DNA from 4 places in the Shigella sp. SIG6 genome. Region 4 is predicted to be linked to each of the others. Evidence: predicted binding sites of a transcription regulator. Region 4 holds the regulator's gene; each other region holds the start of a gene.

Region 1 (2,193 bases), on a different contig from region 4:
GATCCGTTCGTTCTCCGGCACACTTTCCGGCACTTTACTCATCATATCCTGCAAATAACGCACGCCACCGCTGATGCTCTGTTCGGCATCGGTACGATCCGTAATGCCGAGGCTTTGCGCGGTATTTTTGGTTAACATCATCATGCCGCGCACACCCGTCGGTGAAGTGGCCTGTGCATCCCAGTGCGATTCCTGATAAGCAATAGCGGCCAGCAAACGCCAGTCAATTTCTTCGGCGTATTTCTCAAACAGGGGCTTTAACTGCGGCAGTACCGCATCGACGGCGCGTAAAAATGTGCGCGTATCGACGTAATCAAAATCATCGCCATGCCCCAGGTATTTCTCTTCAATGCGTGCCAGTGTACCGTCTTCATTCATTTCGTTGAAGAAGTCGAGCAGGGCGGCGGAAAGGGTATTATCGCCATCTAACGGGCTAAACCAAGTCACCGGTTGTTCATCTGTGATATCGAGCGCTACGGCGAGCTCCGGGTGAACGCGCTGAAACAGGCTGATGGCGACAGAATCAGCAATGGTGTAATCGAGTTTTCCTTCGATGACATCTTCCATTAATTCCGCAGAGCCTTTTTTGTCGTCTACCTTCCAGCTTAATTCCGGGAATTTTGTTTCTTTCAGGGTCTGGAGATCGTTAACCACCACATGACCCGGTGCAACGGTGAGTTGCTCCGCCGTCAGGTTGCCCAGCGTACGTGGGCGATACTGACCCACTTTATAAACCAGTTGTTGTGACACGGAATAATAGGTAGGGCCAGGCTGATAATTTTTTACCCGCTCACTGTTATAGACCAGTCCTGCCGCCAGCAGGTCGGCGTTACCATTATCAAGGTCGTCAAACAGCTGGCTGATATTCTGCCGCACGGTCACTTTCAGTTTTACGCCGAGGTAATCGGCAAACTGTTTCGCCAGTTCGTAATCCAGGCCAAAAGGTTTCCCGTTGATTTCGTTATAAGTCAGGGGAGTATGAATGGTGCTCACACGCAACTCTCCCCGCGCTTGAATGGCGGCGATACGGTTGTCGGCTTTACCAAACCAGGGAATGGATGGCCAGAGAGCGACCGCGAGCAGCAGTGCCAGAATGCCGATGAACAGATAATTAATCTTTAATTTTTTCAATTAGTTAATTCTCTGTGTCGTGCGCGTCCCAGCTTGAAAAAACGTAATAATAGTGAAAGGTTTACTCATAAATGAGCGGCATTTTGCGTAAACCTGCGCCAGATGGCAACTTATTACAGCCATTGGCGGCACGCGTTGCTAATTCACGATGGTGATTTTATTTCCACGCAAACGGTTTCGTCAGTGCATCAGATTCTTTATAATGACGCCCGTTTCCCCCCCTTGGGTACACCGAAAGCTTAGAAGACGAGAGACTTATGATGGAAATTCTGCGTGGTTCGCCTGCACTGTCGGCATTCCGAATCAACAAACTGCTGGCACGTTTTCAGGCTGCCAGGCTCCCGGTTCACAATATTTACGCCGAGTATGTCCATTTTGCTGACCTCAATGCGCCGTTAAACGATGATGAGCACGCACAACTTGAACGCCTGCTGAAATATGGTCCGGCACTCGCCAGCCACGCCCCGCAAGGCAAACTCCTGCTGGTGACCCCGCGTCCTGGCACCATCTCTCCCTGGTCTTCGAAAGCGACCGATATTGCCCATAACTGCGGGCTACAACAGGTAAACCGCCTTGAGCGCGGCGTTGCTTACTATATAGAAGCCGGTACGCTGACCAATGAACAATGGCAGCAGGTTACCGCTGAACTGCACGACCGCATGATGGAAACGGTCTTTTTTGATTTAGATGATGCAGAGCAGTTGTTTGCCCACCATCAACCGACTCCGGTCACAAGCGTTGATTTGCTGGGGCAGGGCCGTCAGGCGCTGATCGACGCTAACCTGCGTCTTGGCCTGGCTCTGGCGGAAGATGAAATTGACTATCTGCAGGATGCTTTCACAAAGCTTGGTCGTAACCCGAACGACATCGAGCTGTATATGTTCGCTCAGGCGAACTCTGAGCACTGCCGCCACAAAATTTTTAACGCCGACTGGATTATCGACGGTGAACAACAGCCGAAATCGCTGTTCAGGATGATCAAAAATACTTTCGAAACCACGCCAGATCACGTTCTCTCTGCTTATAAAGATAACGCCGCCGTAATGGAAGGTTCTGAAGTGG
Region 2 (2,193 bases), on a different contig from region 4:
CCCAAGCAGGGATTGCAGTTGATTTAACCAGTTAGCCATATTTGCTCCTCAATAACCATTTTTAGTGCCTGTAGCATAGCGGATGAGGATGTCAGAAAATGTATATCGAGACAAAAGATGCGCAAATAAGCGGGGCGGTAGGCCGTTATTCAAAGAAATTCGCGCCAGGTAAGGTATTTACTGTATATCAGGTGATAAGGGTATTTTAGGTGAAAGTAGTTTGTCGTTTTGAGTGGCATTGTTTGATGCTGATTGCCCGATGCGACGCTGTTGCGTCTTCTCAGGCCTACGATTGTGGTGCGTTCTGGGACGGACAAGGCACTCGCGCCGCATCCGCCAACGGTCAATCGAATTATCAGAAGCCATTAACGCCGCTGATATTCCGCCATTCCCGCTTTGCAGTCCACGCTGACCTGGTAATGAATATCGGCACTTTTACCACGCACGGTTAGCGGTACTGACCATTTATCATCTTTACCCTGAATGTCCTGCAAACTGACCCAGGCCACGGGATCGGCCTGACCGACAATTTTTTGATCATCTGCCCAGCGCGCCACGCGATTTTGTTGATAATCACGTTTTACGCTCGCGGCAATTCCGGCAGCATCCAGACCTTCACACTTTGGGAAAGTGACCGACTTGCTGGTTTCATTATTGGCAGCGAAAACTGATGCGCAGGCAGAAACCAACAACCGCCCTAAAAACGCCCCTCTTTTTTTCATGTTTTTCTCCATAGCACAATGATTCAGGAGAAAGCATGGTACAAATTGTCAGGAGCGCAAGTTGCTTCAGGCCGCGTGTGAGGCATCTTCCTCTTCGGATTCAGCACCGACGACCTGTGGGGACGGTAATTTGCCGGTTTTCAGAATGGTGCTCAGCACATCTTTTTGTTCTGCCAGCCATAGCGAAAGGGCTTCACGTTGCTCGTCTTCCATTTGCACTGGAGAATTTGTCAGCTAGGCGTCAAGCAGATCCGCCGTATCAAGCATTTTGTCATAAGCATCGGCTTCCTTTTTGCTGGTAAACGACATTTTCTCTTCGCCCTCACGAATGACTACGTATTTAACTTCAACCACCATTTGCAGCCTCTCATAATAACTGTGATTTTATACAGTATATTTCTTTTCGGTTGAGAAATCAACATCAGCAATAAAGACACACGCAAACGTTTTCGTTTATACTGCGCGCGGAATTAATCAGGGGATATTCGTTATGACGTTATTAGGCACTGCGCTGCGTCCGGCAGCAACTCGCGTGATGTTATTAGGCTCCGGTGAACTGGGTAAAGAAGTGGCAATCGAGTGTCAGCGTCTCGGCGTAGAGGTGATTGCCGTCGATCGCTATGCCGACGCACCAGCCATGCATGTCGCGCATCGCTCCCATGTCATTAATATGCTTGATGGTGATGCATTACGCCGTGTGGTTGAACTGGAAAAACCACATTATATCGTGCCGGAGATCGAAGCTATTGCCTCCGATATGCTGATCCAACTTGAAGAGGAAGGACTGAATGTTGTCCCCTGCGCTCGCGCAACGAAATTAACGATGAATCGCGAGGGTATCCGTCGCCTGGCGGCAGAAGAGCTGCAGCTGCCCACTTCCACTTATCGTTTTGCCGATAGCGAAAGCCTTTTCCGCGAGGCGGTTGCCGCCATTGGCTATCCCTGCATTGTAAAACCGGTGATGAGCTCTTCCGGCAAGGGGCAGACGTTTATTCGCTCTGCAGAGCAACTTGCTCAGGCATGGGAATACGCTCAGCAAGGCGGTCGCGCCGGAGCGGGCCGCGTAATTGTTGAAAGCGTCGTTAAGTTTGACTTCGAAATTACCCTGCTAACCGTCAGCGCGGTGGATGGCGTCCATTTCTGTGCACCAGTAGGTCATCGCCAGGAAGATGGCGACTACCGTGAATCCTGGCAACCACAGCAAATGAGCCCGCTTGCCCTTGAACGTGCGCAGGAGATTGCCCGTAAAGTGGTGCTGGCACTGGGCGGTTATGGTCTGTTTGGTGTCGAGCTGTTTGTCTGTGGTGATGAGGTGATTTTCAGTGAGGTCTCCCCTCGTCCACATGATACCGGGATGGTGACGTTAATTTCTCAAGATCTCTCAGAGTTTGCCCTGCATGTACGTGCCTTCCTCGGACTTCCTGTTGGCGGGATCCGTCAGTATGGTCCTGCAGCTTCTGCCGTTATTCTG
Region 3 (2,193 bases), on a different contig from region 4:
CTTGACCCTTAATTACTTCGGTCAGGGAGCGTTGTTGTTAAAGAACCCGGAAGCGATTAAGAACCCGTTCTTCCTGTTGGCACCGGACTGGGCGCTGATCCCACTGCTGATCATCGCCGCACTGGCGACGGTAATTGCCTCGCAGGCGGTTATCTCTGGCGTCTTCTCATTGACGCGTCAGGCGGTACGTCTGGGATATTTGTCGCCGATGCGCATTATTCACACCTCCGAAATGGAGTCAGGGCAAATCTATATTCCGTTTGTGAACTGGATGCTCTATGTCGCGGTCGTGATTGTGATTGTCAGCTTTGAGCACTCCAGCAACCTGGCGGCGGCGTACGGGATTGCGGTGACCGGAACCATGGTACTGACGTCTATTCTCTCGACTACCGTGGCACGTCAGAACTGGCACTGGAATAAGTATTTTGTTGCGCTGATCCTGATTGCTTTCCTTTGTGTCGATATTCCATTGTTCACCGCTAACCTCGATAAACTGCTCTCCGGCGGCTGGTTGCCATTGAGCCTCGGTACTGTGATGTTTATCGTGATGACCACCTGGAAGAGCGAGCGTTTCCGCTTGCTGCGGCGGATGCATGAACATGGTAACTCTCTGGAAGCGATGATTGCTTCGCTGGAGAAATCACCGCCTGTTCGCGTGCCCGGGACCGCGGTGTATATGTCGCGTGCAATCAACGTCATTCCCTTTGCGCTGATGCATAACCTTAAACATAACAAGGTATTGCATGAGCGGGTGATTCTGTTAACTCTGCGCACCGAAGACGCGCCATATGTCCATAACGTCCGTCGGGTACAGATTGAACAACTGTCGCCCACTTTCTGGCGCGTGGTGGCAAGTTATGGTTGGCGAGAAACGCCAAACGTGGAAGAAGTTTTCCACCGCTGCGGTCTGGAAGGATTAAGTTGCCGGATGATGGAAACCTCCTTCTTTATGTCGCATGAGTCGTTGATCCTCGGCAAACGCCCGTGGTATTTGCGTCTGCGCGGCAAGCTGTACTTGCTGCTGCAACGTAATGCGCTGCGTGCACCAGATCAATTTGAAATCCCGCCAAACAGGGTTATCGAACTGGGTACTCAGGTCGAAATCTAACGCCAGACGCCTCCTTTCTTCATAAGGGGGCGTTTTTGTTTTCATGGTTAATCACCATGTAAAACGTTTCGAGGTTGATCACATTTCCGTAACGTCACGATGGTTTTCCCAACTCAGTCAGGATTAAGCTGCGGATCAGCGAAACGTTTCGCTGATGGAGAAAAAAGGCACCGTTCTTAATTCTGATATTTCATCGGTGATCTCCCGTCTGGGACATACCGATACGCTGGTGGTGTGTGATGCTGGTTTACCCATCCCCAAAAGTACAACGCGTATCGATATGGCATTAACCCAAGGTGTACCTTCTTTTATGCAGGTGCTGGGCGTCGTCACAAATGAAATGCAGGTCGAGGCTGCCATTATCGCGGAAGAGATCAAACAACATAATCCGCAACTCCACGAAACGTTGCTCACTCACCTTGAGCAGCTGCAAAAACACCAGGGAAATACCATTGAAATTCGTTACACCACGCATGAACAATTCAAACAACAAACCGCAGAAAGTCAGGCGGTAATTCGCAGCGGAGAATGTTCTCCGTATGCGAATATCATTCTCTGTGCTGGCGTGACGTTCTGAGGCCGTCATGGAAGCATTACTTCAGCTTAAAGGCATCGATAAAGCCTTCCCGGGCGTAAAAGCCCTCTCGGGCGCAGCGTTAAATGTCTATCCGGGCCGTGTGATGGCGCTGGTGGGCGAAAACGGCGCGGGTAAATCCACCATGATGAAAGTGCTTACTGGTATCTATACTCGCGATGCCGGCACGCTTTTATGGCTGGGGAAAGAAACGACATTTACCGGGCCGAAATCTTCCCAGGAAGCCGGGATTGGGATTATCCATCAGGAACTGAACCTGATCCCGCAGTTGACCATTGCCGAAAACATTTTCCTCGGTCGTGAGTTTGTTAATCGCTTTGGCAAAATTGACTGGAAAACCATGTATGTCGAAGCGGATAAATTGCTGGCTAAACTTAACCTGCGCTTTAAAAGCGACAAGTTAGTGGGCGATCTTTCCATCGGTGACCAGCAAATGGTTGAAATCGCCAAAGTGCTGAGCTTTGAGTCGAAAGTCATCATTATGGATGAA
Region 4 (2,193 bases):
CAGATGATCGTTGATTTTTATCGCCATTTTGATGATGTCGAACTTCTTGTCTTTCAGGAAGTGTTCAACGGTGTCTGGGATGCGCTTTCCGACGGGCGCGTGGAACTGGCAATTGGCGCAACACGCGCGATTCCGGTAGGCGGTCGTTATGCCTTCCGGGATATGGGGATGCTAAGCTGGAGTTGCGTTGTTGCCAGTCACCACCCGCTGGCGTTGATGGATGGCCCGTTCAGTGATGATACGTTGCGCAACTGGCCGTCGTTGGTGCGCGAAGACACCTCGCGAACGCTACCTAAACGTATTACCTGGTTGCTGGATAACCAAAAAAGACTTGTCGTACCTGACTGGGAATCATCGGCAACCTGTATCTCGGCAGGATTATGCATAGGGATGGTGCCAACACATTTCGCCAAACCGTGGCTTAATGAGGGGAAGTGGGTAGCACTTGAACTGGAAAACCCCTTCCCGGATTCGGCATGTTGTCTGACATGGCAGCAAAATGATATGTCGCCTGCGTTAACCTGGCTGCTTGAGTATCTCGGCGATAGTGAGACGCTGAATAAGGAGTGGCTGCGGGAGCCGGAAGAGACTCCCGCAACGGGTGATTAACGACGATAGTCGCGGAACGGGCCGTCAGCCACGGAGCGGCGTTCAATCAAACGCGGATGCACTTCAATGGACTGCGGTTCTTCACGTTTGTTGACGATACGATCCAACAGCATGTTGAACGCTGTTTCACCCAGCGAATCTTTTGGCTGATGGATCGTGGTCAGCGCCGGCGTAAAATAGCGCGCGTTGCGCACGTTATCATAACCGATCAGCGAAACATCCTGCGGGACGCGCAGGCCCATTTCATCAGCAGCACAAAGTGCGCCCATTGCCATGATATCGCCACCACAGAAGACGGCAGTAGGGCGATGCGGCTGCGACAGGATTTGCTGCATGGCGCGATAACCGGATTCAGGTTCAAAGTCACCCTGCACAATCCAGCTTTCCGGCACCTTGATCATCGCTTCTTCCATCGCCTTCATAAAACCGGCAAGGCGGCCTGCGCCGGTGTTACGTTCCAGCGGGCCGGGGATGACGCCGATTTCGCGGTGACCGCGTTCAATCAGATAACGCCCGGCCATGTAGCCGCCTTCGAACGCGTTATCAATGACCGCATCGGTGAAGTCAGCTTTTGCTTCACCCCAGTCCATCACCACCATTGGGATATGGCGATACTCTTCCAGCATCGCCAGCAACGGCTCTGGGTACTCAGAACACATCACCAGCAGACCATCGACGCGTTTTTGCGCCATCATCGACAGATAAGCCCGCTGTTTCTCAAGATTGTTCCACGCATTACCCAGAATCAGGGTGTAACCTTTCTGGAAGCAATTTTTTTCAACTGCTTCAATGATCTCGGCAAAATAGGCCGCTTCGCTGCTGGTCGCCAGCAAACCGATAGACTTGGTGTGGTTAACCTTCAGGCTACGCGCCACCGCGCTAGGGGAGTAGTGTAATTCTTTAATCGCTGCCCACACGGCGTTGCGCGTTTCTTCAGCGACGAAACGTGTTTTGTTGATCACGTGTGACACAGTTGTAGTGGAAACGTTTGCTCGTTTCGCTACATCTTTTATTGTTGCCATTCCATTTCACTCCAGACCCTAACTTCAGCTCCTGCAAAATCGCAAGGTAAACGTTTGCCTTTACACACCTTACGCACAACAAAAGTGTTGCGGTACGCCGGAAAAACGACACGGAGCGTCAGGAAGGGGTCAATGGCCAGTACGCAAATAGTGTAAGCGTGGAATTTTGGCCGATCTTGACGAAAAGGGGAAGTGGTAAAAACACTTATCATTATAAATGACGGGAGATTTTTTCATCACAGTGTGTAAAAATGCGTAATATCACTTTTTGTGTGGTAATAAAAAAGGAGAAAACTTGATGAGCACCGACCTTAAATTTTCACTGGTAACAACGATTATCGTCCTCGGTTTGATCGTAGCCGTGGGTTTGACTGCCGCGCTGCACTGATTTCCTCTCGAGGGAGCGCGTTCTCCCTCGCATCTCCTTCCTGTTTGTTAGCAAAATGGCAAAAGTGTTTTCTCTTTTTGTTATTTTCATTTTTTTGTGATTGCTGTCATGCTTTCGCCACTTTAATTAATATCGCGTAATGACGCGAAGAGGTGGAGATAAGGCATGAAAATT

The links. Region 4 encodes PurR, which represses purine synthesis genes. Its sites were predicted from a motif close to CANGCAAACGTTTGCNTG; they were not measured.
Region 1: purL (phosphoribosylformylglycinamidine synthase) is a predicted target of PurR. The motif match lies at 1,296-1,313, and genes of this name have one in related genera.
Region 2: purT (formate-dependent phosphoribosylglycinamide formyltransferase) is a predicted target of PurR. The motif match lies at 1,159-1,176, and genes of this name have one in related genera.
Region 3: rbsD (D-ribose pyranase) is a predicted target of PurR. The motif match lies at 1,245-1,262, and genes of this name have one in related genera.

What each region holds. Positions count from the first base shown of each region.
Region 1 covers NZ_JBQZXC010000062.1:3,555-5,747, forward strand. Annotated here, with positions in the region: gene mltF (membrane-bound lytic murein transglycosylase MltF) at 1-1,131, opposite strand, end outside; gene purL (phosphoribosylformylglycinamidine synthase) at 1,389-2,193, shown strand, end outside.
Region 2 covers NZ_JBQZXC010000037.1:8,617-10,809, forward strand. Annotated here, with positions in the region: gene ACUU1M_RS08715 (tellurite resistance TerB family protein) at 1-39, opposite strand, end outside; gene yebF (protein YebF) at 366-722, opposite strand; partial or broken gene yebG (DNA damage-inducible protein YebG) at 789-1,079, opposite strand; gene purT (formate-dependent phosphoribosylglycinamide formyltransferase) at 1,213-2,193, shown strand, end outside.
Region 3 covers NZ_JBQZXC010000124.1:7,185-9,377, reverse strand. Annotated here, with positions in the region: gene kup (low affinity potassium transporter Kup) at 1-1,108, shown strand, start outside; gene rbsD (D-ribose pyranase) at 1,263-1,685, shown strand; gene rbsA (ribose ABC transporter ATP-binding protein RbsA) at 1,693-2,193, shown strand, end outside.
Region 4 covers NZ_JBQZXC010000001.1:51,876-54,068, forward strand. Annotated here, with positions in the region: gene punR (DNA-binding transcriptional activator PunR) at 1-609, shown strand, start outside; gene purR (HTH-type transcriptional repressor PurR) at 606-1,631, opposite strand; gene cydH (cytochrome bd-I accessory subunit CydH) at 1,930-2,019, shown strand; gene ACUU1M_RS00270 (MFS transporter) at 2,185-2,193, shown strand, end outside.